4 regions of the Streptomyces sp. NPDC007088 genome follow, and region 3 is predicted to be linked to each of the others. Evidence: riboswitches for the same ligand, from Rfam matches in the RefSeq annotation. Region 3 holds a riboswitch; each other region holds the start of a gene.
What was found. A riboswitch is a leader RNA that binds a small molecule or an ion and turns the genes downstream of it on or off. The one in region 3 is predicted to bind thiamine pyrophosphate.

Region 1: linked by a shared signal. The riboswitch ahead of ACFYMP_RS20325 (purine-cytosine permease family protein) and the one ahead of thiC (phosphomethylpyrimidine synthase ThiC) in region 3 are both predicted to bind thiamine pyrophosphate.
Region 2: linked by a shared signal. The riboswitch ahead of thiO (glycine oxidase ThiO) and the one ahead of thiC (phosphomethylpyrimidine synthase ThiC) in region 3 are both predicted to bind thiamine pyrophosphate.
Region 4: linked by a shared signal. The riboswitch ahead of ACFYMP_RS25745 (thiamine ABC transporter substrate binding subunit) and the one ahead of thiC (phosphomethylpyrimidine synthase ThiC) in region 3 are both predicted to bind thiamine pyrophosphate.

What each region holds. Positions count from the first base shown of each region.
Region 1 is NZ_JBIAFO010000012.1:68,248-76,155, reverse strand. Features, by position in the region: gene thiE (thiamine phosphate synthase) at 1-572, opposite strand, end outside; gene thiM (hydroxyethylthiazole kinase) at 569-1,381, opposite strand; gene ACFYMP_RS20325 (purine-cytosine permease family protein) at 1,412-2,833, opposite strand; TPP riboswitch at 2,825-2,919, opposite strand; gene ACFYMP_RS20320 (glutamate--cysteine ligase) at 3,417-4,517, shown strand; gene ACFYMP_RS20315 (M4 family metallopeptidase) at 4,683-6,716, opposite strand; gene ACFYMP_RS20310 (DEAD/DEAH box helicase) at 7,767-7,908, opposite strand, start outside.
Region 2 is NZ_JBIAFO010000001.1:311,203-319,110, reverse strand. Features, by position in the region: gene pknB (Stk1 family PASTA domain-containing Ser/Thr kinase) at 1-245, opposite strand, end outside; gene ACFYMP_RS01395 (thiazole synthase) at 369-1,163, opposite strand; gene thiS (sulfur carrier protein ThiS) at 1,168-1,392, opposite strand; gene thiO (glycine oxidase ThiO) at 1,389-2,621, opposite strand; TPP riboswitch at 2,619-2,731, opposite strand; gene ACFYMP_RS01380 (NAD(P)/FAD-dependent oxidoreductase) at 2,916-4,079, shown strand; gene ACFYMP_RS01375 (Rv2175c family DNA-binding protein) at 4,161-4,526, shown strand; gene thiE (thiamine phosphate synthase) at 4,643-5,323, shown strand; gene metF (methylenetetrahydrofolate reductase [NAD(P)H]) at 5,607-6,527, shown strand; gene ACFYMP_RS01360 (hypothetical protein) at 6,573-7,661, shown strand; gene ACFYMP_RS01355 (phytoene desaturase family protein) at 7,788-7,908, opposite strand, start outside.
Region 3 is NZ_JBIAFO010000016.1:38,858-46,765, forward strand. Features, by position in the region: gene ACFYMP_RS23525 (LacI family DNA-binding transcriptional regulator) at 1-545, shown strand, start outside; gene ACFYMP_RS23530 (metallophosphoesterase) at 732-1,901, shown strand; gene ACFYMP_RS23535 (hypothetical protein) at 2,105-2,977, shown strand; gene thiC (phosphomethylpyrimidine synthase ThiC) at 3,446-5,284, opposite strand; TPP riboswitch at 5,277-5,425, opposite strand; gene ACFYMP_RS23545 (YibE/F family protein) at 5,498-6,901, shown strand; gene ACFYMP_RS23550 (SsgA family sporulation/cell division regulator) at 7,068-7,523, opposite strand.
Region 4 is NZ_JBIAFO010000019.1:52,163-60,070, reverse strand. Features, by position in the region: gene ACFYMP_RS25755 (ABC transporter ATP-binding protein) at 128-1,150, opposite strand; gene ACFYMP_RS25750 (ABC transporter permease) at 1,444-3,273, opposite strand; gene ACFYMP_RS25745 (thiamine ABC transporter substrate binding subunit) at 3,507-4,595, opposite strand; TPP riboswitch at 4,678-4,805, opposite strand; gene rlmN (23S rRNA (adenine(2503)-C(2))-methyltransferase RlmN) at 4,908-6,020, opposite strand; gene ACFYMP_RS25735 (phosphatidate cytidylyltransferase) at 6,196-7,338, opposite strand; gene frr (ribosome recycling factor) at 7,338-7,895, opposite strand.

The DNA of each region.
Region 1 (7,908 bases), on a different contig from region 3:
TCGGCCGGGAGGACGCCGCCGATGGCCACGGCGGGCGGTACGCCGAGTGCCACGAGCCGGGCGAAGCCCTCGTGTCCGAGGGCGGGCGGGGCGTCCGCCTTCGTGGCGGTCACGCGCAGTGCCCCGATGCCCACATGGCCGACGCCGGCCGGACTCGCGGCGGCGGACCGCAGCTGCGCCGGGGTCGCCGCGCTCAGTCCGAGCACGGCGTCCTCACCCACCAGCGCCCGTACCGACTCCGGCGGCAGGTCCGACTGGCCGACGTGCACGCCGGTGACCCGGGCGCCCGCCGCGCGCGCCGCGAGGAACACGTCGACGCGGTCGTTGACGATCAGCGCGACCCGCTCCGGCAGGACGGCCGCGACCTCCAGCACCGTGTCGAGGAACGCGCGCCCCGACGCGTCCTTCTCGCGGACCTGCACCGCCGTCACCCCGCCCGCCACGGCGAGCGCCACGGTCGCGGCGACGCTCCGGCCTCGCGCCGCGCACTGCGCAGCGTCCGTCACGAGGTACACCGAGAGGTCCACCGGCGGCCGCCCCACCGCGCCCGCGCTCTCCTCGGGCCCGGTCACGACAGCCGCGCCCGCCGGTCGAGGTCCGCCCCGGTCAGCCCCGCGAGGGCGTCGAGGAAGGACACCGCGAAGGAGCCCGGCCCCGCCGACCGGGGCACCGCGAGCTCGGCGGCCACCGTGTACGCGGCGACCGCCGCGACCGTCGTGGCGAAACGGTCCCCGTCCACCGACGCGTACGCGGCCAGCACCGCGCCGAGCGCGCAGCCGCCCCCGGTCACCCGGGTCAGCAGCGGGTCGCCGTTGGCCACCCGGGCGGTGCGCTCCCCGTCGGTGACGAGGTCCACCGGCCCGGACACCGCGACGACGGCGCCCGAGGAAAGGGCCAGTTCACGGGCCGCTTCCGCCGCCGCCTCGACGTCCTGCGCCGCGTCCACGCCGCGCCCGCCGCCGCCCGCGCCGGCCAGCGCCATGATCTCCGAGGCGTTGCCCCGCACCACGGCCGGCCCCAGGGCCAGCAACTCGTGCGCGAGCGCCGTACGCACCGGCAGGGCGCCGATCGCGACCGGGTCCAGGACCCACGGCGTCCCCGCCTCGCCCGCCGCCCGTGCCGCCTCGGTCATCGCGGTGCGCTGCTCCGCGTGCACCGTGCCGAGATTGACGAGGACCCCGGAGGCGACCCGCGCGAAGGCCCCCGCCTCCACCGGGATGTCCACCATCGCGGGCGCCGCGCCGAGCGCCAGCAGCGCGTTGGCGGTGAAGTTGGTGACGACCGTGTTGGTCAGGCACTGCACGAGCGGTTCCCGGGCGCGTACCCGGTCGAGGGCCGCGCGGCTGAAGGGGAGCAGGTCGGAGCGGTTCGCGGAAGGCATGGGGTCTCTCCGGTCGTTCGGTGGTCCGGGCTACGCACCACCGCGGCGGCGCGAACGCAGCCGTAGCGGTACGTAGGCGAGCAGGGCGACGAGGAAGGCCACGTAGTACGCGAGGTCCGCGCCGTGCAGCGCCTCGGCGACGGGGCCGACGTACAGCGAGGTGTTCATGAAGGGGACGGCGGCGGCGAAGGCCACGAGGAAGGCCAGCGGGGCGGGCCACCAGGGTTGCGGACGCGCCGCCTCGGCCGACAGGTCCACCGGGGCGCCGCCGCGCTCCCGCGCCCGCACGAGCCAGTCGACGGCCACGACGGCGACGAAGCCGGGAATCCAGTACCCGACGAACAGCAGGACGTTCTGGAAGCGGGCCGCCGTGTCCGCCGCGTGCATCCACAGCACCAGCGGGAAACCGAGCGCCGCCGCGAGGACCGCCGCGAACGGGCGGGGCACACGCACCCCCACCGTCTGGAGCGCGAGCGAACCGCTGTAGTCGTTCATCGCGTTGCTGCACAGCGCGGCGAGCGCCACCGCGAGCAGCCCGAAAGCGCTCAGCGCGCCGCCGCCGAGCAGTTCGTCCACGCCCTTCGCGGTCTGGTCGGTGAACACCGAGGCACCCCACAGCCCGAGCGACTGCACCGCGACGAAGGACAGCCCGATTCCGAGCAGCGTGTACCAGAACATGCGCGGCCGGGAGGTCTCGCGCGGAAGGTAGCGGCTGAAGTCGCTCGCGTACGGCGCCCAGGACAGGGACAGGCTCAGCGCGACCGTCGAGGTGAGCACGATCGCGCCGAAGCGGTCCAGCCCGTGCACGCCGCTCGTGGTGACCGGTTCGGCCCCGTCGAGCAGCTTCACCGCGAGCACCGCGAAAGCCACCGCCAGCGCGAAGGACATGACCTTCTGGAGGCGGTGGATCGCCTCGTACCCGAGCGCGCCGACCAGCCCCTGGCCCGCCATCATGACGAGCACCCCGATCCAGAACGGCCAGCCCAGCAGCCGCGCCAGCGCGTCACCGCCGAACAGCCCGATCAGGGCGTCCCAGGCCACCGAGGACAGCCACTGGAGTATCCCGGGCAGGGCGACCGCCTTGCCGAAGGCCAGTGTCGACAAGGGGAGTTGACCGGCTCCGGTCCGGCTGCCCCAGGTCCCGAGCCAGGCCGCCGGCACCGCGCCGAGCAGGGTGCCGAACACGACGGCGGCCAGCGCCGTGGCGAAGTCCAGTCCGAGCACCGCGCCCAGCGTGCCGGTGAACACCCCGGTCATCGTCAGATTGGGCGCGAACCACACGGTGAACAGCCGGCCGGGACCGCCGTAGCGGTGCGACTCGGGGACGGGAGTGATCCCGCGCGCCTCCATCCGCAGATCGCCCGGCGCCGAGGGCATCCGGCCGTCGAAGACGGAGCGTTCCGTGGTGGTGTGCTGTTGCGAGGAGCCGTCGAAGACGTGCGGCAACGACATGAGAGACATCCCTCCGCCAGTACGAGCTGGTTCAGGTTCGACGGGTGTGATCTCAGCCCCCGAGTGGGGCACCCCGTGTCCGGTACGCCGGCAAGGGTAACGCCTGACCCGCCACCGCCGGTGGGACGGGTGGGGCGGCCGGGGCGTCGCGACCACCCGGAACCGGGCTCCCGACCCGCACCGCTACGCGGTTTCCGGTCGTGCGCCCGGTGTCCGGAGGCGAGCGTTCCGTGCGCCGGGGCGCCCGGAATGCGCTCTCGACCACGCGCACGGCGCGCAGGACAGTGGAAGGCACCGTCCGCGCCCTTTGGGCCCCCACCCCTCAAGCCCTGAGGCCCCGGCGGTACGGGGACCCGCCCCAGGCACCGGCACGAGACCGCCGCCCCGCACCGTTCCCGTGTACGCCCGCCCGCACCGTTCCCGTGTACGCCCGCCCGCACCGCCGTCCCGTTCAGCGACCGCAGCACCGCCCGCCGCCCCGGCGCCCGCACGTCCGGGGCCCGTCCACCCGCTCCCCACCCGGAGGACCACGCATGATCAGTGACGAAGTGTTCATGCTCCACCGCGACCCGGGCGGCCCGCGATGAGCGCCCCGGCCGACGCGCCGCCCACCCTGGGGGCCGAGGAGGAGTTCCTCCTCGTGGACCCGGACAGCCTCGTCCCGGTCGAAGGCGCCGCCGACCTCCTCACCGCCCACCGCAGGCTGCACCCCGACGAGGCGGCCACCGCCCCGCAGCGCGAACTGCTCACCAGCATGATCGAGACGACCACCCCGGTCTGCGCGGATCTCGCCTCGCTGGGCGCCGAGACCGCCGCGGCCCGTGCGCGCCTCGTGGAGGCCGCCGAGAAGGCCGGGGCCCGCGTGCTGGCCAACGGCACCTCCCCGCGCCCCGCCCCGCCGCGCCCGGAGAGCGAGGCGCCGCACTACCGCAACGTCGCCGACCTGTACCGGTTGCTGGCCCGGGGGACCGAGACCTGCGGTTGCCACGTCCACGTCGGCGTCGCGGACCGCTCCGCCGCCGTCACCGCGCTCAACCACCTGCGCCCCTGGCTGCCCGTCCTGCTCGCGCTGTCCGCCAACTCGCCGTACGAACACGGCGTCGACACGGGCTTCGCGAGCTGGCGCACGATGGTCCTCTCGCGCTGGCCGACCACCCAGATCCCGCCCTACTTCGAGTCCGCGCAGCACTACGACGTGACGTACGCGACGCTCTACGGCACCGGGGTGCTGCCCGTCCGCGCGACCAACGCCTACTGGCTGGCCCGGCCCTCCTCGCACGTGCCGACCCTGGAGATCCGGGTCGCCGACGTCATGCCGACCGTCGAGGAGGTCGTCCTCCAGGCGGGCCTCAGCCGCGCCCTGGTGACGACCGCCCTGCGGGCCGACGCCGCCGGGGCGCGGGCGCCCCGGGTCCCCGACCACGAGGTGGCGGCCTCCCTGTGGACCGCCGCCCGCTACGGCCTGGGCGGACCGCTGGTCCACCCGGTGAGCGGCACCCCCGTCCCCGCCGCCGAAGCGGTGCGCGCCCTGCTCGACCACGTGGGCGCCGCCCTGGAGTCGGCGGGCGACCGGGAGCGGGTCACGGCGACGGCCGAGGACCTGCTCACCCGGGGCAGCCCCGCCGAACGGCAGCGCGCGGTCACCAAGGAACCGGGCGAGATCGGGGAACTCGGCCTGCTGTGAGCCGGGCACGCGCGCCGGCTCCCGCCGCCGGCTGCGCTACGAGGGCTCCCGCCGCCGCCTCCCGCGCGGCGGTCCGCGCCCCGGCGGGCGCACGGCGAGGCCGCCCCCGCCCGCGGCACTCGCCGCGGGCGGGGGCGGCCTCGTGGGGCTCGCCGCGCTGAGGGTTTACGGGAAGGTCAGTGACCAGCCGTTGATCGTGCCCTTGTCGCCCGAGTAGACGTCCTGGACCTTGAGCTTCCAGGTGCCGTTCGCCGCGACCGCCGAGGCGTTCACGGTGTACGTGTCGGTGACGTTGTCGGCCGAGTCCGAGGAACTGGAGTTCTTCAGCCGGTAGCTCGTGCCGCTCGGCGCGACCAGATCGACCACGAGGTCACCCCGGTAGGTGTGCGAGATGTCCACCGCCACCTTGAGGTTCGAGGGAGCGTTGCCGGTGCGTCCGGTGACCGCTATCGAGGAGGTGACCGCCGCGCCCGCGTCCGGCACCGCGACCTTCGTGGTGCTGGAGAACACCGTGCCGGTGCCGCCGCCGCCACCGCCGGAGCGGGCCCCGACGTTGATGCCCGCCCAGGCGTCCTGGACGGCCTTGTACTCGGCCGAGGTCGCCCCGTAGAGCGAGGAGGCCGCCGCGAGCGTCCCGGTGCGCGCCGAGGCGTAGTTGGTGGTCGAGGTGAACTGCGTGGTCAGCGCCTTGTACCAGATCTGGAGCGCCTTGTCGCGGCCGATCCCGGTGACCGGGAGCCCGTCGGAGGTCGGCGAGTTGTAGCTGACCCCGTTGACCACCTTCGCGCCGCTGCCCTCGGACAGCAGGTAGAAGAAGTGGTTGGCCGGACCGGAGGAGTAGTGCACGTCCAGCCCGCCGAGGGAGGAGGACCAGTAGTCCTTGGACGCGCCGTCCTTGCTCGGCTTGTCCTGGTAGCGCAGCGGCGTACCGTCGCCGTTGATGTTGATCTTCTCACCGATCAGGTAGTCACCCGGGTCGGTGGCGGTGTTGGAGTAGAACTCCACGCCGGTGCCGAAGATGTCGGACGTGGCCTCGTTCAGGCCCCCGGACTCCCCGCTGTAGTTGAGCCCGGCGGTCTCGGAGGTGACGCCGTGGCTCATCTCGTGCCCGGCCACGTCCAGGGCCGTCAGCGGCGCGGCGTTGCCCGCGCCGTCGCCGTACGTCATGCAGAAGCAGCTGTCGTCCCAGAACGCGTTGACGTAGTTGTTGCCGTAGTGCACCCGCGAGTACGCGGCCACCCCGTCGCCGCGGATACCGCTGCGCCCGAAGGTGTTCTTGTAGAAGTCCCAGGTCTCCTGGGCGCCGTAGGCCGCGTCGGCGGCCGCGGTCTCCACGTTGGTGCCGACGCCGTTGCCCCAGACGTCGTCCGGCCCCGAGAACAGGGTCCCGGTGCCCGAGGTCTTGTTGGCCAGGTTGTACGTCTTGTGGTTGCCGCGCGAGGCGTCCGTCAGGTTGTACGTCGAGCCCGACTTCGTCGTCGTGAGCGTCACCGTGCCGCTGTACTGCGTGTTGCCGGTGCCGTTCTCGATGGCCTGGTACTCCCAGAGCTTCTTGCCGGTCGCGGCGTCCGTCACGACGTGCAGCTCGTTGGGGGTGCCGTCCTCCTGGAGGCCGCCGACGACCGTCTCGTAGGCCAGGGTCGGGGTGCCCCCGGCCAGCCAGACGACCTTGCGCGGGGCCTGGTCGGTGACCGCCTTCTCGGCGCCCTTCGACGCGGCGGCGCTCAGCGCCTGCTTCTGCGCGGTGGCCGGCTTCACCTCGGCCTTGGTGTTCACCCCGGTCAGCCGGGCACGCGAGGCGCGGCTGACGGCCTCCGTCTTCCCGGCCGGGGAGGTGGCCACCACGAGGTCGCCGCCGAGCACCGGCAGACCGTCGTAGGTGCGCTCGTAGCGGGTGTGCAGCGTCCCGTCGCGGTCCTTGACCACGTCACGGACGACGAGTTTCTCCTTGGCGCCGAGGCCCAGTCCGTCGGCGGCCTGTGCCGTCTTCGCACTTGCCTCACGCAGCAGTTGGGCCCGCTGGGCGGGCGTCAGCTGCGCGGGAAGCGCGCCGGGGTGGACCTTGCCCGCCACCGGCTGCGCGGCAGGCGCGGGGGCCGCCGAGGCGACCCCCGTCTGCACGGCGGCGGTGAGCAGGGCGGAGACGGCGAGCAGGGCGCCACCGGTGGCGGCGGCGCGTCTCGGGGAGGTTCGTCTCAAGGGAAGGACTCCTTCTACGGGCCGCGGGCAAGCGGCCGGCGGGGGATGACCAGACCGCGAACGGGGGCGGTGGGACGAAGGCCCTCGTCGTGGCCGAGGGAAGAGTGGCAGTCCGCCGGGGTACTTGTCAGGGGCGCTTCAGGAGGTTGGCGGATTCCGTTCGTCTCCCGGACTCCGGCCACCGCTATACGGACCCGTGCCGGGAAAAGACTTGGGAAAGAGTCCACGCCACCCGGCGCCCGAAGTGCCCGGCTTGGGAGGTCATGACATGAACCTGCAATGCGGCCGCGACAAAAAAGGCCCCCACTTGCCCCGCTGTTCCGCTTCGTCCGTGTGGGGCAGCGCGCTACGCGCATAGACCGGAGGTTTGAGCCCCGCCCGGCCGGATATCGACCTCTCCGCCCGCAGGGGGAGAACCGGCCCGGATGCGCGTCCGGAGGACACGCCGGGAATCCAGGGCGTGCCCTCCGCGATCGGGCGCCTCACCTGCGTGTGGCGAGTGAGGCGCCGTATGCGGCACGCGATCCGGGAGGCGCGAGTGACCTCGCTCGCCCGGCTCATCGGTACGCCTGAGTCCGGAGCGGCGCAAGGGAGAGGTGAGGTGCTGGAACGAGAGGCGCGCACCGCGTCGGTGCGGCGAGGGACGGGCGAGGGAGCGCGGTGGACGGGCCGTGGCCCCGCCGGGTGGAGGTGGAGCGGGTGTGCGGGCGCGGGAGAGCGGCGCCTCGACGCGGGACCTGTCGGCAGGGGAGGGGCCCGGTGTCCGCGGCCGGCCGCGCTCCGCCCGCCCGGGACCGTTGCCGGGCTACCGCGACACCCCACCGGGCCCGGCGCCGACAGCCCTCGCGCATCGCTGTACTGGCGCCCCCGGGAGTCACCCTCACGTGCCTTCCGGGGTCGCCCTCAAGGGAAGGCGCCGCCTGGCGAAGCCGCCGTCAGGCTCACCCTCGGCCGGAGGGCGGCGGCATCGACGGCGCGACCCGGCGGCCCGGGACACGACGGAGCCGTGCGGTGCGCTTCGTGCGCCGCACGGCTCCCGGGCCCGCCCGTCTACTCGTCGTAGTGCGTGGGCGGGTAGGGCGAACGGTCCTTGCGGGCCTGGAGCTGGTCGGGCGTCAGCTCGCCCTGCCTGACCTCCTTGTCCACCTCCGTCTTCTCCTCGCGGTACTGCTCGCTGTCGGTCAGCCGCGTA
Region 2 (7,908 bases), on a different contig from region 3:
ACCACGTTGGGGTGGGCGAGCCGCGCGACCGCCTTCGCCTCCCGGATGAAGCGCTCCACGAAGGAGGCGTCGGTCGCCAGTGACGGGTGCATGACCTTGAGCGCGACCACCCGGTCCAGTCGCAGATCGACCGCCCGGTAGACGGTCGCCATGCCCCCGTGGGCGATCAGCGCGTCGACGCGGTAGCGCCCGTCCAGGACATGTCCGACGAGCGGCGCGTGCTGGTCTACTGGCCTCGTGTCCACGCGGGCGAGTCTACGAGCCGGCGACCGCGCCCCCGCCCGCCAGGAAGAACCCGGGACCGAGCTGCTGCCGAGCTGTGACAGGCGCGGGGCGTACGCGTGTGCCGCGGGTCACGCGAGAGGGGGTCAGAAGGCCGGGCGTTCCGGGTCCAGCCGGGCCTGCCCCCGCGAGGGTGAGGACGCCTCGGCGTGATGGCGGCGCGGGATGCGGCCCGCGCGGTGGGCGAGCCGGCCCGCCTCGACCGCGTGCCGCATCGCCGCCGCCATCAGTTCCGGCTCGCGCGCCCGCGTCACCGCCGAGGCCAGCATCACCGCCGAGCAGCCCAGCTCCATCGCGAAGGCCGCGTCCGAGGCGGTGCCCGCCCCCGCGTCCAGGATCACCGGGACCGTGGCGCGCTCCGTGATGAGCTGGAAGTTGTGCGGATTGCGGATGCCGAGCCCCGAGCCGATCGGCGAGCCCAGCGGCATGACCGCCGCGCAGCCCACGTCCTGCAACTTGCGGGCCAGCACCGGATCGTCGTTGGTGTACGGCAGGACCGTGAAGCCGTCGTCCACGAGGATCTCGGCCGCGTCCAGCAGCTCCACCGGATCGGGCAGCAGGGTCCGCTCGTCGGCGATGACCTCCAGCTTCACGAGGTCGGTGCCCAGCGCCTCGCGGGCCAGCCGGGCGGTGAGCACCGCCTCGCCCGCCGTGTAGCAGCCGGCCGTGTTCGGCAGGACGCGGATGCCGAGCCGCTCCAGCACCGAGAGCACCGAGCCCTGCGTGCCCGGGTCGAGACGCCGCATCGCGACGGTGGTCAGCTCGGTGCCCGAGGCGAGCAGCGAGCGTTCGAGCACGTCGAGGCTGGGTGCCCCTCCGGTGCCCATGATGAGCCGCGAGGCGTACGTCGCCCCGCCCAGCAGCAGTGGATCGTCGGCCACGGTGTCAGCCTCCCTGTACGGCGGTGAGGATCTCGACGCGGTCTCCCTCGGCGAGCGCGGTGCTCGCCCACCGCCCGCGCGGCACGACGCTCTCGTTGACGGCGGCCGCCACCCCGGACGGGGCCCGGGTCAGTTCGCCGACGAGGGCCGCCAGCGTCGTACCGGCGGCGACGGTGCGCTCGGCGCCGTTGACCCTCAAGGTCAGGTCGAGGTCGAGGGGTGCGGTCATGCGGACAGCTCCTGGGGAAGGGCCGGTCGGGGGGCGGGGCTGTGCGAGGGCCCCTCGAAACGGCGGGGACTGAAGGCGCGGGCCGCCTCCGGGAGTTCCCCGTGCGTGAGGGCGTACGCCATGACCTCGCCGGTCTCCGGGGCGAGCAGGACCCCGTTGCGGTAGTGCCCGGTCGCGAGGTGCAGTCCGGGCAGCGCGGTCGGGCCGAGCAGCGGGGCGTTGTCGGGGGAGGCCGGGCGCAGACCGGCGCGGCTCTCGGCCAGCGGCAGTTCGGTCAGTCCGGGCACCAGCTCGTGGGCGTCGCGCAGCAGTTCGTACACCCCGCCCGCGGTGACCGTCGTGTCGAAGCCCTGCTCCTCGCTGGTCGCGCCGACCACGAGTTCACCGTTCTCGCGCGGCACCAGATAGACGCTGCCGCCGCGTACCACCGCGCGCACGGTCCGGCTCAGGAAGGGGCCGTACCCGGCCGGTACGGTCAGCCGCAGCACCTGGCCCTTGACGGGGCGCACCGGTACGGCGACCTCGGGCGGCACCCCGTCCAGCCGGCCGCTCTCGCAGCCCGCCGCGAGCACCGTCTGCCGCGCCGTCAGCTCCCCGCCGCCGGCCAGGAGGACGCCACGCGCCCGCCCGTCCTCGACGAGCAGCCGGGCGGCGCGCTCCCGGCGGAAGGCGACTCCGGCGCGCGCGCACGCGACCAGGAGCGCCGAGGAGAGCCGGCGCGGGTCGATCTGGTGGTCGCCCGCGACCCGCAGCCCGCCGCGCACCCCCGGGGCGAGCATCGGTTCGAGACGGCGGCACTCCCGCCCGCTCAGCCACTGCGAGTCGAGCCCGCACCGCTCGTGCAGCGCGTGCAGCTCGCGCAGCTCGGCGCGGTCGTCGCCGTCCAGCGCGACCGCGAGCGTCCCGCACTCCCGGTAGCCGAGATCCTGCCCGCTCGCCTCGGTCAGCTCCGCCACGAAGGCGGGATACCGGCGCGCCGAGGCGAGGTTCAGCGCGAGCAGCGTCTCCTCGCCGTAGTGCAGTTCGGTGACGGCCGCGAGCATCCCCGCCGCTACCTGGGCCGCACCGCCCCCGGGCCAGGGGTCGGCCACCGTCACCCGCAGCCCGCCGCGCGCCGCGCGCCAGGCCGTGACGAGGCCGATGATCCCGCCGCCGACGACGAGCACGTCCGCCGGCGCCCCGGAGGACCGCGCCCAGGACGGAGCGGGGGCGGTGGACGGTGGAGGCATGGGCACGATGCCCCTCCCTTCGCCGGAATGACCCGGATCAGGTTCGGACGGTCGGAGGCCGCGCCAGCCTCCCTCTCAGCCCGGTCGGCCGGGCTCCCGTGGTGTCCCCGTCACCCTAGACCCGCCGCCGAGCCCGCCGTAAGCCCGCACCGGGCCGGGACCGGCGCCGCGGGCTGTGGGGGAGATCTCCCGCCCACCGCTCGTCCCCGGCCCCGGGGCCCGTCCTACAGTGACCGGGTGAGCGAGCAGAGGCAGAACGAGGCGGACAGACGCACGGTGATCGTCGGAGCGGGCATGGCCGGGGTGCGGACCGCCGTGGCCCTGCGCGAACAGGGATACGCCGGGCGGATTCTGCTCCTGGGCGCCGAGGCGCACGCCCCCTACGACCGCCCGCCGCTGTCCAAGGCCGTCCTGCTCGGCACCGCCGAGGACTCCGCGTTCGACGTCGACTTCGAGGCCCTCGGTGTCGAACTGCGCCTGGGCGTGCAGGTCCTCGCCCTGCGCGCCGCCGACCAGGAGATCGACACCCCGGACGGTCCGCTCGCCTACGACACCCTCGTCCTCGCCACCGGCGCGCAGCCGGTACGGCTGCCCGGCACCGCGGACCTGCCCGACGTGCACGAGCTGCGCACCCTCGACGACGTGCACCGCCTGCGCCAGGTGCTGGCGGCCCGGCACACCGTCGTCGTGGTCGGCGCCGGCTGGATCGGCGCCGAGTTCACCACCGCCGCACGCGAGGCGGGCTGCGCCGTGACCGTCGTCGAGGCGGCGGGACGCCCGCTCGCCGGTGCCCTGCCCGCCGAGGTCGCCGCCCCGATGGCCGACTGGTACGCGCGGGCCGGAGCCGTCCTGCGCACCGGCGCCCGCGTCGCGGCGGTCGAGGACGGAGCGGTGGTCCTGGAGGACGGCGAACGCCTGCCCGCCGACGCCGTCGTCGTCGGTGTCGGGGCCCGCCCCGCGACCGGCTGGCTCGCCGGCTCCGGCGTCGACCTCGCCCCCGACGGCTCCGTCCTCGCCGACGAGCACCTGCGCACCTCCCTGCCCGGGGTGTACGCGGTCGGGGACTGCGCCTCCTTCCCCTCCCGCCGCTACGGGCGCCGCCTCCTCGTCCACCACTGGGACAACGCCCTCCAGGGGCCGCACACGGTGGCCGCCGGCATCGCGGGCGAGGAGGCCGGCCCCTACGACCCCGTCCCGTACTTCTGGTCCGAGCAGTTCGGGCACTTCGTGCAGTACGCCGGACACCACGAACAGGCCGACACCACGGTGTGGCGCGGCGACCCCGCCACCACCGCGTACGCGGTGTGCTGGCTGCGCGAGGAACGGCTCGTCGCGGTCCTCGCCGTGGGCCGCCCCCGCGACCTCGCCCAGGGCCGCAAGCTCATCGCGGCCGGCGCGGCGATGGACCCCGGGGCGCTCGCCGACCCGGCCCGCCCGCTCAAGGCCGCCACCCGCTGACCAGGCCCTTTCCGCCGCCGCCGTCCCTCCTGGCGCCCTCCCGGCTACCGCCTGTCGGTCCGGGATGGCACGCTTGTCCCCGTGACCGAGATTGATGCCAAGACCGAAGCGCTCGTCAGCGAGTGGCTCACCCTTCCCGACATCGCCGAACGATTCGGCGTCGAGGTGACCCGGGTGCGGCAACTGGTGAAGGAAGGCCAGCTCATCGCCGTACGCCGCGGGGAGAACCGCGCCCTGCACGTGCCCGCCGCGCTCCTCGACGGCGACCACACCGTGAAGGGCCTCACCGGACTGCTCACGGTGCTGCGCGACGACGGCTTCGACGACGTGGAGATCCTGGAGTGGATGTTCACCCCCGACCCGACCCTGCCGGGCACCCCCGCCCAGGCACTGAGCGAGAATCGCGGCACGGAGGTGAAGCGCCGGGCCCAGGCGCTCGCCGTCTGAGCCGTACCGACAGCTGACGGCGGTGGTGTGCCGCCGCCTCTCACGCCGCACACGGGGCCGGGCGGGCCGGGTGAACCGGACCGCCCGGCCCACCGTTTCCCCGGGGGGACCGTCCCATGACCGCGCAGTCCGACACCGCCGCAGCCGCCCGGCGGGCTCTCGCCGACGCCCGTCTCTACCTGTGCGTCGACGCGCGCGAACGGCAGGGCGATCTGCCCGCCTTCCTCGACGCCGTGCTCGCCGGCGGCGTGGACATCGTCCAGTTGCGGGACAAGAACCTGGAGGCCGCCCAGGAACTGCGGGCCCTGGAGGTCTTCGCCGACGCGTGCCGCAGGCACGGCGCCCTCCTCGCGGTCAACGACCGGGCCGATGTCGCGCACGCCGCCGGCGCACCGGTCCTGCACCTGGGCCAGGACGACCTCCCGGTGGACGCCGCCCGCGCGATCCTCGGGCCCGGCACGCTGATCGGCCGCTCCACCCACTCCGAGGCGGAGGCCGCCGCGGCGGCCGTCCAGGACGGGACGGACTACTTCTGCACCGGGCCCTGCTGGCCCACCCCCACCAAGCCGGGCCGCCCCGCCCCCGGGCTCTCCCTCGTGCGGTACGCCGCCTCGCTCGGCACCACCCGGCCCTGGTTCGCGATCGGCGGCATCGACGCGGACAACCTCGACGAGGTGCTGGCCGCCGGCGCGCGCCGCGTCGTCGTGGTCCGGGCCCTGACCGAGGCCGAGGACCCGGGAGCCGCCGCCGCCCACCTCGCGCGGCGACTGCGCGAGAACGGGGACCGGGAGATCTGAGAGCGGAGGGGCGGGGCCGCCGGACCGGGGCCACGGGGAACTGAGGCTCCGGGGTTTTCGTGCACTGTGGCTCCATGTGGCTCCATGTGGCTCCATGTGGCTCCAGGGTCTTCGGGAGCTGAGACACGGGCCACTCCGGTCCCTCGCGATCCGCGCCCCGCACGCCTCCGGGACCGTCCCCGGCTGTCCACGACCGTCCGAGGCGTGGACAAGAAGTCCGCTTAACGGACAAAACCCCCAAGGAGGAGGCTGCCGGGGCCCGGCTCTGGCTACCCTTCCCGTTATGGCCCTCGGCACCGCATCCACCTGGACCTCCGACGCTTCGACCGTCCGTGACCTGCTCGCGAGCGGCAAACCGTCGTACTCCTTCGAGTTCTGGGCGCCGAAGACCGAGAAGGGCGAGCGCAACCTGTGGAACGCGCTGCGCCGCGTCGAGGCCGTCTCCCCGAGTTTCGTCTCCGTGACCTACGGCGCGGGCGGCACGACCCGTTCGGGCACCGTGCGCGCGACCCAGCGGATCGCGGAGGACACCACCCTGCTCCCGGTCGCCCATCTGACCGCCGTCTCGCACTCGGTCGCCGAGCTGCGCAATATGGTGGGCCAGTTCGCCGACGCCGGAATCCGCAACATCCTCGCCGTGCGCGGCGATCCGCCCGGTGACCCCATGGGCGACTGGGTGGCGCGCCCGGACGGCCTGCTGTACGCCGCCGAACTGGTGCGGCTCATCAAGGAATCGGGCAATTTCTGTGTAGGTGTGGCCGCCTTCCCGGAAATGCATCCGCGCTCCGAGGACTGGGACTCCGACGTGCGCCATTTCGTCGACAAGTGCCGGGCCGGGGCCGATTACGCGATCACCCAGATGTTCTTCGACCCCACCGCCTACCTGCGCCTTCGCGACCGGCTCGCCGCCGCGGGCTGTGACACCCCGATCATTCCCGAGGTCATGCCGGTCACCAGCGTCCGGCAACTGGAGAGACTCTCCTCGCTGAGCACCGCGCAGTTCCCCGACGAGGTGAAAGAACGCATGCTCGCCGCCAAAGACGACCCGGCGGCTGTACGCTCCTTGGGAATCGAGTTCGCCACGGAGTTCTGCGCGCGACTGCTCGCCGAAGGCGTGCCGGGTCTGCACTTCATCACGCTGAACAACTCCACGGCGACTCTGGAGATCCACGAGAATCTGGGCCTGCCCCACCACAGGCCCTGATCTGCCGAACCCGCGGCCCGGAGGCTGCCGGGGAGAGGGGCGTACATGGGCTGGGCGGTCCTCTATCTCGCTTTCGCCGTCGTGGCGTTGTGGCTGCTGGGGGAGGTGCTGCTCCAGTACAAGGCACGGCTGCGCTGGCGGCTGCTCGCCTTCGGCGGCTTCCTCCTCGTCGTCCTCGGCGTGCTGCTGCCCTCCGTCGTGGTCATCGCGCTGGGCGCGATCGCCTTCGCCACCGGGCAGACCCTCGTGACCCTGTCCTTCCGGCGCGGCTTCGCCGCCGGCTGGTCCCTCGGCGGCAAACCCGGGGCCAGCAAACGCCGCCGCGGCGGCGCGGGGCGCCCGACCCTGGAGGTCTCGGACCTGCGCCTGGAGAACGAGGGCGTCCAGGCGGCCCACGGGCCCGCACCGGCCGGCGGACAGGACGGCGGCCAGGACGCCTCGGGCGAGTTCGAGGGCACCGCGGTCCTCGAAGCCGTCCCCGCCGCCCCGGCCTCCACGCAGACGCCGCAGGCACAGTCCTACGCGGACACCTCGGAGTCCTTCGCCGCCTTCGGCCAGACGTCCGGGCACGAGTCCTTCTCCGCTTTCGGGGACGCGCCCGGCCACGCCCCCGCCACCGCCGCGTACGACACCGCCTCCCAGGCGGCGGCCTCCTACGACACCGGCTCCTTCGGCACCGCCTCCCCCTTCGGCGAGTCCTTCACCGCACCCCGGGGCGACACCGGGGACTACGCCTATGTCCCGTACGGCGGTTACGACACGGGCACGTACGCCCCCGGCGGGTACGGACCCGAGGCGGGGCAGGGCGAGGGCCGGCCCTGGGGCGCGGAACAGGCGCAGCACGGCTACGCGCAGCCCTATGCCGCGTACGGCGACCCCTACGCCACGGGCGCCCCGGGACAGCCCGCACAGGACCCGTACGCCACGGCGGCGGGCGCGCAGGGGTACGGGTACGGCTACCCGGCCGACGCGAACCCCGGCCCCGAGGCCACCTACGCCCCGGACACCCCGCCCGGGGGAGTCTGGGTCCCGCAGCAGCGCGCGGGTGACGAACCCGGGCAGCCCTACGTCCAGTACCCCGGCCAGACCGGCTACTGGGACGGCGGCGGCGACGGGCAGGGGCGGCAGTACTGAGGCCGCGGCTGGGGGCACGTGCCCTCACGCCGCGCCCCCTCACGCCGCGCCCCCTCACGCCGCGCCCCCTCATGCCGCGCCCCCTCATGCCGCGCGCCGGGCGGCCTCACCAAGAGGCCGCGCGCCTCAGTAGGAGCCCTTGAACTGCGGCCCCTCCACGATCAGTCCGGCCACCAGGGCGCCCGACATGCCCGCGTGCGGGAGGCCGCCGCCCGGGTGCGCCCAGCCGCCCACCGCGTACAGACCG
Region 3 (7,908 bases):
TCGACCACCTCGCCGCCGCCGGGGCCCGGCGTATCGGCCTGCTCACGGGCACCACGACGGACACCTACACCCGGTTGTCGACCACCGCGTACCTCGAATGGTGTTCCCGGGTGGGCCAGGACCCGGTCCTGGAGTCCTACCCGGCCCATGACCCGTGCGCCGGGGCCGTCGCCGCCGACCGGCTCCTGGCGCGCCCCGACCGCCCGGACGCGGTCTACGGGCTGTTCGACCCCAACGGCACCGATCTGCTCGCAGCCGCGCGTCGCTACGGACTGCGCGTGCCCGACGACCTGCTGCTGGTGTGCTGCAGCGAGTCCCTCGTCTACGCGAGCACCGAGCCGCCCGTCTCGACGCTCTCCCTGAAGCCCCGCAGGATCGGCACGGCGGTGGTCCAGCTGCTGATCGACGCCATCGAGGGCATCGGCCCCGCACACCCTGTGGAGCGCGTCATACCGACGGAACTGATCGTGCGGGCCTCCTCCCAGCGCCGTACCCCGCGCACCACCGTCAGCCCTCCCCGCAGTCCTGGCGGGGGCGGAGGCTGACCGGCGTCCGGGACGCCGGGCGAAATCCGCGCCCAATTCAGGAGAAATCACCGGCTTGGCGGGCGCCCCGCGGGATTCACCACCCCTGGTGCGTCACAGAGCGGGAGCCGCATTCCTATGATGGGCCCACGACACCGCGGGCCGCTGCGACCAAGCAGTCCGAACCGGTGCAGATGCGGCGCGATCGTGGTGGAGGGGTCAATGACGCAGGGGGCCGGTCAGGGACCCGTGGGGGAGACACCGACGGTGCGCGACTTCCGCGTCCCCGCCTACATGAACCGTCCTGATCCCCAAGGGGACGGATCCGAACCGTACGCGCAGGGCACCGACCGGTACGCCGAGTCGGCCCAGGTGTACACGGAGCGGCACGCCGAGGCCCCGGCCCCCGTCCGGGCCGCGTATCCGGCCGTGCCGCAGACGCCCCACGCCCAGGCCGGGGAGGCGCTCGGCGAGCCGGAGGGCTACACGCCCACCCAGCGGGACCTGCCGGTCATCGGAGCGCAGGCCACCGCGGGCGCGCAGCCCGCCGCCGAGGGGCTCGGCCCGCTGTACGTCGTGGGGGACGTCCACGGCTACCTGGACCAACTCGTGGCGGCGCTACGGGAGCAGGGGCTGGTCGACGCCGACACCCACTGGGCGGCCGGCAACGCCCGGCTCTGGTTCCTCGGCGACTTCACGGACCGCGGCCCCGACGGGATCGGCGTCATCGATCTGGTGATGCGCCTGTCCGCCGAGGCGGCAGCGGCCGGCGGCTACTGCAAGGCGCTCATGGGCAACCACGAACTCCTGCTCCTGGGGGCCAAGCGCTTCGGCGACACTCCGGTCAACTCAGGCGCGGGCACCGCCACTTTCCAGGCGGCCTGGCTGCTCAACGGCGGGCAGAAGTCCGACATGGACAGGCTCCAGGATGTCCATCTTCAGTGGATGTCCCGGCTGGACGCCATCGTCGAGGAGGACTCCCACCTCCTGGTGCACTCCGACACCACGGCCTACCTCGACTACGGCGACACGATCGAAGCGGTCAACGACACGATCCACGAGATCATCAACCGCAACGACGCCGACGAGTGCTGGGACGTCTTCCGGAAGTTCACCAAACGCTTCGCCTTCCGCGACCAGTCGGGTCCCGAGGCGGTGCGCGAACTGCTGAGCGTCTTCGGCGGCAACCGCATCGTGCACGGTCACAGCCCGATCCCCTACCTGCTCGGTGACGTCGGCTCCGAGGACGGCGAGGACAGCGCCGGACCCGTCGTCGACGGCCCGCACATCTATGCCGACCGACTCGCCGTCGCCATGGACGGTGGCGTGACCATGGCCGGAAAACTGCTCGTCCACCGCGTTCCCTTCCCCGCCTGAACCAGATCCGCTCGCCGTTCGGGCGGTCCCGCCCCCTTGGCATGAACGGCTGTCACCATTCACCGCAGGTCAATTTCCAGAAACACCCTGTTACGACGCGCCGTGCCCGGCCTACCATCGCCTTATCCGTAGGCTTTCCTCCGCTTCCGCCCCACTGCCCGCACCCAGGCGGGCGTCCCGCCGGCCCTACGGAGCATCGGGGGATGCACATGACCAGCGCTCCGCATCTGCTGAACGAGGACCGCCCCGAATTCGAGCGCGTCCTGGACGAGGCAATCCGTACGGCCGCCTCCCACCCGGAAACCGCCCGGGTCGCACAGCGATTCAACCCTGCCCAACTGCGCACCCTCGCGACGGGTGCGACGGCCTTCATCGCGGGGGCGGCGGCGGCCGAATACCAGCACTACGTCCACGCGCGGGAACGGTCCCGCGAACCCGCGCGCGTCAGCGCCGCCCCCCGGCCCGAGGAGGGCGAGGGGGCACCGAACGGCATCGCCGCCGCGCTCAGCGAGGTGACGGAGTCCTCGGGTGCCGGAGCGACAGCGGTGGTGGCCGTGCTCGCCCCGCTCCTGGCCGCGATCGCCGCCGTCATCTTCCTTCTCGTCGGCTATCTGCTGAAGCTCCTGGACCCCGAACCCGCCATCGCGAGTGGGCTGCTCACCGCCGGGTGGGTCTTCGCTGTCCTCGCCGCATTCGGCATCCTGATCGCCGGCGCCGCCCTCCTGCTCACCGCCCTGCGCAACAACTCCCCCACGCACTCCTCCGCGGAGGGGGGCTTCGCAGGGGAGACAGCCGAGCTCGCCGCCGCACGCGCGGCCTGGCATCGAGCGCTCCTGGAGAAGGGCATTCTGCCGTTCTTCCGGGATCTCGACGACGCTCCGCGCACGGAAGCGGGGAACGTTGCCGCTCAGCCCGGCCCGAACCTGCCCTCTCAGCAGCGCATGCCCCGCCTCGGTTATCACCGGCCAGGTTTCAGCGGCCCGGAAGCGGACGGCGAGTCCGGGACCCGCCCCCGCTACTCCAGCCCCGATTTCAGCAGCCCCGACTACGGCGGGCCGGATCACCGTCCGGAGTAACTGACCTTCCGGCAGGCAGCTGACGGGCCCACGTCGGTGAAACCGCGCGTGCCGATGCCGGTGTGCCCCCCATGAACGAGAGACCCACCGGCACCGGGAGACGTACGCCACCGGAACGGTCCGATGTTTCACGTGAAACCAGCGTCAGCCGGATGTTTCACGTGAAACCACCCCATCAGCCAGGTGTTTCACGTGGAACAACTCCTCAGTGGTGTTTCACGTGAAACACCTCCTCGTGCTTCACGTGAAACACCTCCTCGTGCCTTCCACCAACCGGACCAGTGGAGACACGGGCCCATCCCGGGTGAGTCCTGACCGAGAAGCGGGGCCGGCATCGAGGGCGAGGCAGCGCCCCACCGTGGTCCCAGGCACGAGGACACGTCAACGCGTCGGGGAGTACAGCAGCGCCGGTGCCCAGAACCCGCGATCGTCAGTCGCGGCGGCAGGAGCCCTGACCGGCTCACGCCCCTACTCCGCCAGCGGCAAGTAGACGCGGCTCCCCAAAGCGGCGAACTCGCGTGACTTCTCCAACATCCCCGCGTCGATCTCGTCCTGACTCAACTCCGCCCGCGTGGAACCCGCTTCGAGGAGGTCCGGGGCGAACTGCTCGGTGATGTCGTGGCTGATCTTCATCGAGCAGAACTTCGGCCCGCACATGGAGCAGAAGTGCGCGGTCTTGGCCGGTTCGGCCGGGAGTGTCTCGTCGTGGTACTCGCGGGCGGTGTCCGGATCGAGGGCCAGGTTGAACTGGTCCTCCCAGCGGAACTCGAAGCGCGCCTCCGACAGGGCGTCGTCCCAGTCCTGGGCCCCGGGATGTCCCTTGGCCACATCGGCGGCGTGGGCGGCGATCTTGTAGGTGATCACCCCGGTCTTCACGTCGTCCCGGTTGGGCAGGCCGAGATGTTCCTTGGGGGTCACGTAGCAGAGCATGGCGGTACCCCACCAGCCGATCATCGCCGCGCCGATACCCGAGGTGATGTGGTCGTAGGCGGGGGCGATGTCCGTGGTCAACGGGCCGAGCGTGTAGAACGGCGCCTCCTCGCAGATCTCCTGCTGGAGGTCGATGTTTTCCTTGATCTTGTGCATCGGCACGTGTCCTGGGCCCTCGATCATCGTCTGGACGCCGTGCCGACGAGCGACCGCGTTCAGCTCACCGAGCGTCCGCAACTCCGCGAACTGAGCCTCGTCGTTGGCGTCCGCGATCGAGCCGGGCCGCAACCCGTCCCCGAGCGAGTACGTCACGTCGTAGGCCGCGAGGATCTCGCACAGCTCCTCGAAGTGCTCGTAGAGAAAGGACTCCTGGTGATGGGCGAGGCACCAGGCGGCCATGATCGAGCCGCCCCGCGAGACGATGCCGGTCTTGCGCCGGGCCGTGAGCGGGACGTAGGGCAGCCGGACACCGGCGTGCACCGTCATGTAGTCCACGCCCTGCTCGGCCTGCTCGATCACCGTGTCCTTGTAGATCTCCCAGCTCAGCTCCTCGGCCTTGCCGTCGACCTTCTCCAGCGCCTGGTAGAGCGGCACCGTGCCGATGGGGACCGGCGAGTTGCGCAGCACCCACTCCCTCGTGGTGTGGATGTTGCGTCCGGTGGAGAGATCCATGACGGTGTCGGCTCCCCAACGGGTCGCCCAGGTCATCTTCTCCACCTCCTCCTCGATCGAGGAGGTCACCGCGGAGTTGCCGATGTTGGCGTTGACCTTCACGAGGAACCGCTTGCCGATGATCATCGGCTCGATCTCGGGGTGGTTGACGTTCGCGGGTAGCACCGCGCGCCCTGCGGCCAGTTCCGCCCGGACGATCTCGGGTTCGAGGTTCTCGCGCAGCGCGACGAACTCCATCTCCGGGGTGATCTCCCCCCGCCTGGCGTAGGCGAGTTGCGTGACGGCGCGTCCGTCCCTGCTCCGGCGCGGCTGCCGGGGGCGCCCGGGAAAGACCGCGTCGAGGTTGCGGAGCCCGCCCCGGGGCGAGGTGTGCTTGAGTCCGTCGTCCTCCGGCCGCACGGGCCGGCCCGCGTACGTCTCGGTGTCGCCGCGGCCCGCGATCCAGTTCTCCCTGAGCGGTGCGAGCCCACGGCGTACGTCGGTCCTCTCGGCCGGGTCGGTGTACGGGCCGGAGGTGTCGTACAAGGTCACTACACGGCCGTTGGTCAGGTGCACGGCCCGCACCGGCACCCGCAGGCCGGGGCGTGAGCCCTCGACGTACGCCTTGTGCCAGCCGATGGTGCGTTCCTCCTGCGGGGACAGCGGCTGCTCGCTCGCCGTCCTCTCCTCCGCGGAGGCAGGGGTGTGCGCGTCCGATGTGGTCATGAGACCTACTCCCTACGCCGGCATTACCCGGTAACAGGTTCGGCGGTCGACGCAGCCTTCCCGTACTTCTCGCCGAGGTCTCGGCCGTACGGAGTTCAGCGCCCTCTCAGCCCGGTGCTCCGAGCTCCCGCGTGTACGTATCGTGGCCTCACGCTAACGCCATCCCGGGCGCGCTGAACAGAGGGCGTGTGCCGTTCTTGCGATGATCGGGCGGTGACGACACCACCCCCTACGGATCTCGGCCACGGTTCCGCCCACGGCCACAGCCACCAGCACGGCCCGGCCACACCTGGCTCAAGGAGACTGCGTACGGTCATCGCCGCCGTGCTCGTACCGTTCACCGCCGCCGTCGTCGTGGGACTCGTGACGCTGTGGCCCGGCGAGCCGCCCGAGCACGGGCGTTCAGGCGTGGGTTTCGACCGGCAGACCGTGGCCGGCAAGGTCGTCGCGGTTACGCACGTCGGATGCAAGGACGGAACCGCGTCGAACGGCGTGGCGGGCTCGGCGACCGGGGCGGCGGAGCCCCGGGGAGACGCGCCGGGGGCGGTACCGGGCAACGGCGGACACGCCGACGGAGTCTGTGAACAGGCGAAAATCGAGGTCACCGAGGGCAAGGACCGCGGGCGGACCTTCAACGAACTGGTCCAGCCCGATTCCCCGCGTCAGCTGCGCGCGGGTCAGGAAGTCGTCCTGGCCTACGCGCCGGACGCGCCCCGGGAACTCCAGTACTCCGTCACCGATGTCGGCCGAAAGCTGCCGATGCTGCTGCTTGCCGGGATCTTCGCGCTGGCGGTCGTCGTCGTCGGCCGGTTGCGGGGGCTCATGGCGCTCGTGGCACTCGCCGTGAGCTTCCTCGTGCTCACCTTCTTCATCCTGCCCGCGGTGTTGCAGGGCTCGAATCCTCTGGTGGTGGCGGTCGTGGGGGCGAGTGCCATCATGTTGCTCGCGCTCTACCTCTGCCACGGGCTGACGGCCCGCACCTCGGTGGCCGTCCTCGGCACCCTGGTGTCACTGCTGCTCATCGGCCTGCTCGGCTCGCTCTTCATCGGGTGGGCGGCGCTGACCGGCAACACCGACGACAACACCGGACTCGTCCACGGTCTCTATCCCGGGATCGACATGAGCGGGCTCCTGCTGGCCGGGGTCATCATCGGTTCACTCGGAGTGCTCGACGACGTGACGGTCACGCAGACCTCGGCCGTATGGGAGCTTCGGCAGGCCGACCCGGCGATAAGCCGTCGCGCTCTGTACCGCGCCGGCATCCGGATCGGGCGGGACCACATCGCCTCGGTGGTCAACACGCTGGTGCTGGCGTACGCGGGGGCTTCCCTGCCGCTGCTCCTGCTGTTCTCGCTGGCGCGGAGCGACGTCGGCACGGTCGCGGGCAGCGAACTGGTGGCCGAGGAGATCGTCCGGACCCTGGTGGGTTCCATCGGCCTGGTGGCCTCCGTGCCGGTCACCACGGCACTGGCCACGCTCGTCGTGTCGGCCGACCGCCCCGGCTCGAAGCCCGAGGACGTCCCGACACCCCCGCCTCTAGCGGCGGTGCCCGGCCCGGACCGCGGCCCACTGCGTGGCGCGGTGCTTGGCGGCGGAGGCCGACGCCGCAAACGCTGAGACGGCCGACGGGAACCCGCGCGCACTGCTCACCTCGGGTACCGGTGTCCCACCCGGCAGCGGGGCCGCAGAAGACCGAGTCCGATGCGGCCCTGGCGACTTGGCGACCTCCAGGGCCCACCCGGCTCTCTCCGGGTCCCCCGAGGTCCGTCGCCGCCCTCCGGAATCAGCCCGCGCTCTGTTCCTCGGCGAGGATCCGGTGCAGGGCGTCGTCCAGGTGACTCTCGAAATCCGCCGAGGCACGCTCCTCGCCCAGCGGAACGAGCCGGTCCGTGCGGTCGAGGAACGCGACGATGGGCGCCATACTCACCCGGAACAGCGCGTGATCGGCTCCGACCTGCAACCGGATGTGCATGTCGGCCGGCGGCTCCGCGTCCATCAACGGGTCGAGCTCGACGGGGGCGACACGCACGTCGCCGTCTCCGCACGGCTCCTCGATACCGTCGCTGAGCAGATCCCTCCCGAAGGTCCAGGAGACCGGAGCGTCCCCCGGGAGATGGAACGTCAGCCGGACGGCGTACGGATCGTCGGCCTCGTACCGAAGCTCGACGGGGATACGGAAGGACAGCTCCTCGGAAACGAGGAAGCTCATCATGACTTCTGCCTGTACGGACTCGCGCATCGCCAACCCCGTCGATTGCCGTCACCTGATCAGGGGCTCAGGCCCCTGACACTCCTGACACATTGCTCGGTGCACCCATCACATCACAGTGAGTGACACCACAGATACTGATTGAGGAACAAACCTGCGGGGAAAACTGTCCGCAACCTACTCGCCGAGCAGGCCGGAACTCCCGCGACCGATCACCGGTATTCCGGCTGCCCCCTGGCAGATCGCGTATGCGCCGCGCCCTAGAGGGGCCGCACGTTCACTCCTTTGCCCCAGCGGGCCGCCGGAGCACCGGAAAAGACCACCGCGTCGGCGGCGGCCCGAACATCGCGGAGCGTGACGCCTGGAACGGACGACGAGCCCCTCGGGGCGCCGTCCGGGAACGGTGCGCGCCACG
Region 4 (7,908 bases), on a different contig from region 3:
CTGCCTCGTGGTGTCGGCCGCCTCGTTCCGCCCTCGCTCATCCACGAGATCGCCGGGCACGGTCGCCCTCCCCCCTCCGGCTCGGAAACCCGCCCGTTGGCTCCGGACACAGAGCCGGTGCGGCCCGTCAGCCGAGAACGACGACTTCCTCGGGCGAGAACGCGACACCGACTCGCGCACCGGGCTCCGGTGCCTCGCCCAGGGAGCAGGCGGCTTCCAGGGACGGGGCGTCGTCCGGACGCAGCCGCACGGCGACGTGGGTCCCCCGAAAGGTACGGGACACCACCTCGCACGGCAGTCCTTCGGTGACGGGGACGACGCGTACTCCGGCGGGCCGTATCAGCAGCGTGCGGCGTCCGCTCAGGTGGCCCGAGGCCACCGGGACCTTTCCCCAGACGGTCCGGGCGACGCCGGACCCGATCTCTCCTTCCGTGACGTTCTCGAACCCGAGGAAGCCCGCCACGAACGCGTCGGCCGGGTGCCGCCAGACTTCGAGCGGCGTCCCGGCCTGAGCGATACGGCCGTCCCGCATCACCACCACCCTGTCCGCGAGGGCGAACGCTTCCCCCTGGTCGTGAGTGACGGCGAGGACTGTTGTCCCCAGTTCGGTGAACAGCGAGCGGAGTTCGCCGACCAGACGCTCCCGCAGGCTCCGGTCGAGCTGGCCCAGGGGTTCGTCCAGCATCAGGAGCTGGGGACGAGGCGCGAGGGCACGCGCCAGGGCAACCCGCTGCTGCTCCCCGCCGGACAGGGCTCCCACCCTCCGGCCCCCCGCCCCGGGCAGTCCGACGAGGTCGAGCAGTTCCTCGACACGGCGCCCGCGTTCTGCTCGGGGCGTCCCGTGCATGCGGAGGCCGAAGGCGACGTTGCCCGCGACATCGCGCTGCGGGAAGAGCTGATGGTCCTGGAACATGAGGCCCACGCCCCGGCGGTGCACGGGGATCCCCGCCTGGTCCCTGCCCCCGAGCAGGACCTGTCCCTCGTCCAGCGGCTGAAGCCCCGCTACGGCGCGCAGCAAGGTGGACTTACCACTTCCACTTGGTCCGAGCACGCACACGATCTCGTGCGAAGCCACCGTGAGCTCGATCGCGTCGAGCGCCGACCGCCCGGAGCCGAAGCGAACGGTGGCCCCCACAAGGCTCAACGCCACCTCCTCGGCGTCACCCGCACCGCGCGCACCGTCTGCGCCCCGCCTACCGCTGGCGCCGTCCGGACCGTGCGCTCCGTCCGCGCCGTGCGCTCCGTCCAGTCCGCGCGCGCCCCGTGCACCGTCCGCGCCGTTCAGGCCGCTCACCTTCCCTGCACCTTCCGTGCGAGGCACGGCCGGACGAGCCGCCCGCCCCGTTCCGTGCCCCGCGGCACCCTTGTACCGGGCGAAGGACGCCGCCTCCTGTGCTGCGCCGTGTGCGGGCGCCATGGTGCACCGCGCCGTATTCCGGTCCGTCATGACTGCTCCTTCGCGTCACCTGTGGGGTTGGCGGGGCCTCCGGCGTACGGGGCGGAAACGCGGCCCCGTGCCGCCGCTGCCTCGTCGCCCTCCACCGCAGCCCCGTTCCCACCCCTCCGAGTGCGCCGACGGTGCTCCGTAGAGGTGGCATCGGCATCGGCATCGGCATCGGCATCGGCCGGGGCGTAGGTGCCGGGCTCAGCGGCGAGGCCGCGCGGCCTGATCCGTTCGAGTACCAGCAGGGACACCGCGCAGACGGCCATCAGCACCGTCGAGAGCGCCATGGCCTGACCGTAGTTGGTGTCGCCCGCCCGCCCGAGCAGCCGGGAGACCGCGACCGGCAACGTGGGAGCGTCGGGCCGGGCGATGAACACCGTCGCGCCGAACTCACCGAGAGACACGGCGAAGGCGAAGCCCGCGGCGACAAGCAGAGCCCGGCGCACCATGGGCAGGTCCACCTCTCGCCACACTCGCCAGGGCGAGGCCCCGAGTACGGCCGCCGCCTCGCGCAGACGCTGGTCCACTGCGCGAAGCACCGGCACCATCGTCCGCACCACGAACGGGACGCCGACGAGCGCCTGCGCCAACGGCACCAGGAACCACGAGGCGCGTAGGTCCAGCGGAGGCTTGTCGAGCGAGATCAAGAACCCGAATCCGACGGTCACTGCCGAGACGCCGAGCGGCAGCATGAGCAACCCGTCGAATCCGCGCACCAGGGCGTCGACGAGAGAGTTGCTCCTCCCGCGGGTCGGGCGGCTCAGCGCGGCAGCCGCCAGCCCGCCCACAACCAAAGCGATCAGCGTCGCCACGGCGGCGTAGCGCAGCGAGTTGCCGACCGCCGCGAGGGGGGCCACCAGGAAGAGTCCGCCGTCCGACGAGGCCAGCGCACGAAAGTAGCCGAGGCCGAAACCCTCCGGACCGTCGAAGGCTCGTCGGACCAGGACCGCCAGGGGCAGAACGAGGAGGAGGGCGACGGAGGCCAGTACCCCTCCCAGGAGCGCCCATTGCGCCGTGCCCCGGGGGCGCCGCGTGCCAGTGGCGGCGTCGACAAGCTTCAGGCTGCTCTCGGTGCGCCGGACGGTCCACGCGTGGGCCACCAGAATGGCTACGACGGCGGCGAACTGGACAAGCGTCAGCACGGCGGCGGTGGGCAGGTCCAGTAGCTGCGCCGTCTGCCGGTAGATCTCCACTTCCAGGGTCGAGTACGCCGGCCCGCCCAGGATCTGGACGATTCCGAACGAGGTGAAGGTGAACAGGAAGACCATGAGAGCCGCCGCGGCCACGACCGGAGCGAGAGCCGGCAGGGTCACGGTGCGGAACGCCGCCCAGCGCGAAGCGCCGAGGGTACGTGCCGCCTCCTCCTGCCTCGGATCCAGTTGCGCCCAAAGCCCCCCTACGGTGCGCACGACCACGGCGTAGTTGAAGAAGACGTGCGCCAGGAGGATCGCCCAGACCGTGGTGTCCAGCCTGATCCCCCACAGTTCGTCGGTGAGACCGCCCCGCCCGAGGAGCGCGAGGAAGGCCGTGCCGACGACGACGGTGGGCAGCACGAAGGGGACGGTCACCACCGCTCTCAGCAACTCCTTGCCAGGGAACTCGAAGCGGGCGAAGACGTAGGCACCGGGCAGCGCCACCACCAGGGTCAGCGCCGTCGACGCCAAGGCCTGCCAGGTCGTGAACCACAGGACGTCCTGGACATCGCTCTGCCCCAGCACGCCGAAGATCTTCCCGACCTGCCATCCCGCAGGGGTCTTCAGACCACGGCCGACGATGGCTGCCACCGGATAGGCGAAGAACAGCGCGAAGAACGCGACGGGTACGGCCATCAGCCCGAGCCGCGCCGCGGCGTCGCGAAGACGGGCACGCCGCACCTCGACGCCGCCCGGACGCTGCCGCCGAGACGGGGCCCCCGACGGCGCCCGACCGTACGGCGACGGGGCCCCGGACGAGGCGGGTGACGGCGTGGGCGGAATGGCCTGCTGCCCGGACTCGGAGCCGGGCTCCGCACCGTCTGAGCGCGCCGCGTCCGCCTCCGTACGTCCGGAACCCGCCCAGCCCGTCACTTGACGACGAGTGAGGTCCACGACTTGATCCACGCCTCACGGTGTTCGGCGATCTTCTCGGGCGCGACGGTGTGAGCGTCCTGCGCCGTCCCGTCGTACTTGGAGAACAACTCCGGCAGTTCGGTGCCCGCCACCACGGGGTTCACGAACATCGTGAGCGGCATGTCCGCCTGGAACTTGTCACTGATCAGGAAGTCGATCAGGGCCTTGCCGCCCTTCTCGTTCGCCGCGCCGTCGAGGAGCCCCGCGAACTCGATCTGCCGGAAGCAGGTCCCCGACGCGACGCCGGTGGGGGCGTGCTTCGGCCGGGGGTCTGCGTACAGCACCTCTACGGGCGGGCTGGAGGCGTAGGAGACGACCAGAGGACGATCGCCACCGGCCTTCCTGCCTCCGGCGGAACCGGAGAACTCCTCGTTGTACGCCTGCTCCCAGCTGTCGACGACCTTGACACCGTTCGACTTCAGCTTGCGCCAGTACCCCTGCCATCCGTCGTCGCCGTACTGCGACGCCGTACCGAGCAGGAAACCGAGGCCCGGCGAGGACGTCGCGGCGTTCTCGGTGACCAGGAGGTTCTTGTACTGCGGCTTCGCGAGGTCGGCGAAGCCACGGGGCGGGGCGAGCTTCTTTTGCGCGAAGTACTTCTTGTCGTAGTTCACGCAGATGTCTCCGGTGTCTACCGGCGTCACGCGGTGTTTCGCCCCGTCCAGCTGGACATCGGCCCCCACCCGGGCCAGTCCCTTGGCCTCGTAGGGCTGGAAGAGCCCGTTGTCGAGGGCGCGGGAGAGCAGCGTGTTGTCGACGCCGAAGAAGACGTCGCCCTGCGGGTTGCCCTTGGTGAGCACCGCCTGGTTCACGGCCTGGCCGGCGTCGCCGCTCTTGAGGACCTTCACCTTGTAGCCGGTCTTCTGCTGGAAGGCCTTGAGGACGCTCTTGGACGCGGCGAAGGAGTCGTGCGTGACCAGCGTGACGGTCTTGTCCTTCGCCTTGCCGTCGCCGCTTGACCCGTCCGAGCCGCAGCCGGCGAGGGCAAGGGCGCCGAGCCCCGTGGCCGCGATGCCCGCGGCGATCCTCTTCGTGATCGTGATGCGCACTGGATTCCTCCTGGATGGCCAGGAGAAGACGCGGCCATGCCCGCCTTCCGTCCGGAAGGCGGGCATGGCGCAACAGCATGAGTGATGACCGAACTTCCTACCCGGAATGACCCGGGCGAGGTTCAGAGGGTCTGCGACCTGGACGCCCCGTGACGGGACGTGGTGCCGCACTCTCAGCGCTGTGGCGCTCCCCTGTCGGAATGTGTGAAGTTGTCTCCGTGTCGTACTCACGGTGCCGCTCGGGCGGCCGAGTACGGAACGAATGTACGCGGACACCCTACCTCTGAGGGAGTGCGGAGCCTCAGGTCACCGCTCGGCGGCCGCGAGCTGACCGCACGCCCCGTCGATCTCCTGCCCCCTCGTGTCGCGCACCGTCACGGGCACGCCGTGGGCGGCGATGGCCTCCACGAAGGCTCGCTCGTCCTCGGGGCGCGAGGCCGTCCACTTGGAACCCGGTGTGGGGTTGAGCGGGATCAGGTTGACGTGGACGCGCTTGTTCTTGAGGAGACGGCCCAGGAGGTCCCCGCGCCACGCCTGATCGTTGATGTCGCGGATGAGCGCGTACTCGATGGACACTCGCCGACCGGACTTCTCCGCGTACTCCCACGCGGCGTCCAGCACCTCCCGCACCTTCCAGCGCGTGTTGACGGGGACGAGAGTGTCGCGCAGCTCGTCGTCGGGGGCGTGCAGCGACACGGCGAGCCGGCACTTGAAGCCCTCGTCGGCGAACCGGTGCATGGCCGGGACGAGGCCCACAGTGGACACGGTGATGCCCCGCTGCGACAGCCCGAGGCCGTCGGGCTCCGGGTCGGTGAGACGGCGGATGGCGCCGACCACACGGTTGTAGTTGGCTAGCGGCTCGCCCATCCCCATGAAGACGATGTTCGACAGGCGGGCGACGCCCCCGGGGATCTCTCCGTCACGCAGGGCGCGCATGCCGTCGACGATCTGGTGGACGATCTCGGCGGTCGAGAGGTTGCGGTCGAGACCGGCCTGCCCCGTCGCGCAGAACGGGCAGTTCATGCCGCAGCCGGCCTGCGAGGAGATGCACATGGTGACGCGGTCGGGGTACCGCATCAGCACTGACTCCACCAGAGTCCCGTCGAAGAGCTTCCACAGCGTCTTGCGCGTGGTGTCGTCGTCGCAGGAAATGTGCCGGACGACCGACATCAGTTCCGGCAGCAGCGCTTCCTGGAGCTTTCCCCGCGCGGCGGCCGGGATGTCCGTCCACTGCTGCGGGTCGTGGGCGTAGCGGGCGAAGTAGTGCTGGGAGAGCTGCTTCGCGCGGAACGGCTTCTCGCCGATGTCGGCGACCGCCTCCTTGCGCTGCGCGGGGGTGAGGTCGGCCAGGTGACGGGGCGGCTTCTTGGCTCCGCGCGGCGCGACGAAGGTGAGCTCTCCCGGGACGGGCGGGGCCATGGGCGGAAACTCCTCAGTGCGGCGCACTGCACGCCGTGAAGGGTGCCGGACGCCTCGGGGACGGGGGACGAGGCAGCAGGCCGCCCCCCCGTACGGGGGGGCGGCCCCGGGCCGCGAACACGAAAAAGGGCCCACCACAGGAATGGCGGACCCTTTCAGCGTAACGCGCGCCCCGTCACCCCGAGCCGACGAAGAGGACCAGCAGCAGCCACACCACGGGAGCGGTGGGGAGCAACGAGTCGAGCCGGTCCATGATGCCGCCGTGGCCCGGCAGCAGCGTGCCCATGTCCTTGATCCCGAGATCCCGCTTGATCATGGACTCGCCCAGGTCACCGAGGGTGGCGCTGGCGGCAACGGCGAGACCGAGCAGGAGTCCCTGCCACCACGCCCCGTCGTCGATCATGAACTGCATGCCCAGGGCACCCGCGACCATGGCGAAGGTCACGGCGCCGACCAGCCCCTCCCGCGTCTTGCCGGGGCTGATACGGGGCGCGAGCTTATGGCTGCCGAAGCGCCATCCGACCGCGTAGGCGCCGGTGTCGCTGACCACGGTCAGAATGAGGAACAGCAGCACCCGCCAGGCGCCGTCGTCCGCCCGGAGCATCAAGGCCACGAAGGTCGCCAGGAACGGCACGTAGAACGCGGCGAACACACCGGCCGTGACATCCCTGAGGTAGCCCTCCGGGGGCTGCGTCATACGCCAGACGAGGACGGCGAGCGCCGTCAGCGCCACCGCCACCCACGCGCCCTCGGGGCCCCGTGCGTAGCCGGCGATGACCATGGCCGCCCCGCCCAGAGCCAGCGGGATCAGCGGAGCCTTGATGCCCTTGCGCTCCGACAGCCGCGAGGTGAGCTCCCAGACACCGACCACGACGGCCACCGCTATGACACCGACGAACACGGCCTTGACGATGAACAACGAGGCGACGACAACCACGCCGAGACCGAGACCGACCCCTATGGCCGCGCCCAGGTCACGACCCGCGCTCTTCTTCTGCGGCGTGGGCTGCCCCGCGGGAGCGGACGCCGGGTCCGGTCCACGGTGCGACGGGGGTCCGGGCTCACTCTCCATGGGCTCCTGCGGCAGTTCGTCGCGGAACAGGGGACCCCTCAGCCGAGCGGTCCCCCGGTCGTCATCCTGATCTCCGCCGCTCGCGGGTAGGTCAGGCACGATGGGCATGGGCCGAGTCTCTTGGACGTCCTGCCCTTCGTACACGGGACCCGCCGAGGCGACCCCCTGGACAGGCCCCTGTCCGGGGGTGGGCCACGGCTCGCCGTATCCGGTGCGGGACGGCGCGCCCCAGGAAGAGTCGTTCATCAGACCTCGAGCAGCTCGGATTCCTTGTGCTTGAGCAGCTCGTCCACCTGCGCGACGTACTTCGCGGTGGTGTCGTCGAGCTCCTTCTCCGCGCGACGGACCTCGTCCTCGCCCGTCTCCTTGTCCTTGACCAGCTTGTCGAGCGCGTCCTTCGCCTTGCGGCGTACGGCGCGGATCGAGACCTTCGCGTCCTCGCCCTTGGTGCGGGCGACCTTGATGTACTCCTTGCGGCGTTCCTCGGTGAGCTCCGGGAAGACCACTCGGATGATATTGCCGTCGTTGCTCGGGTTGACGCCGAGGTCGGAGTCCCGGATGGCCTGCTCGACGTTGCGCAGAGCGCTCTTGTCGAACGGGGTCACGATCGCCATGCGCGGCTCCGGTACCGAGAACGACGCGAGCTGATTGATCGGCGTCATGGCCCCGTAGTAGTCGGCCACGATCTTGTTGAACATCGCCGGGTGTGCGCGGCCGGTACGGATGGCGGCCAAGTCTTCCTTGGCGACCACAACGGCCTTCTCCATCTTCTCCTCGGCTTCGAGGAGGGTCTCTTCGATCACCACTTGCTCCTGC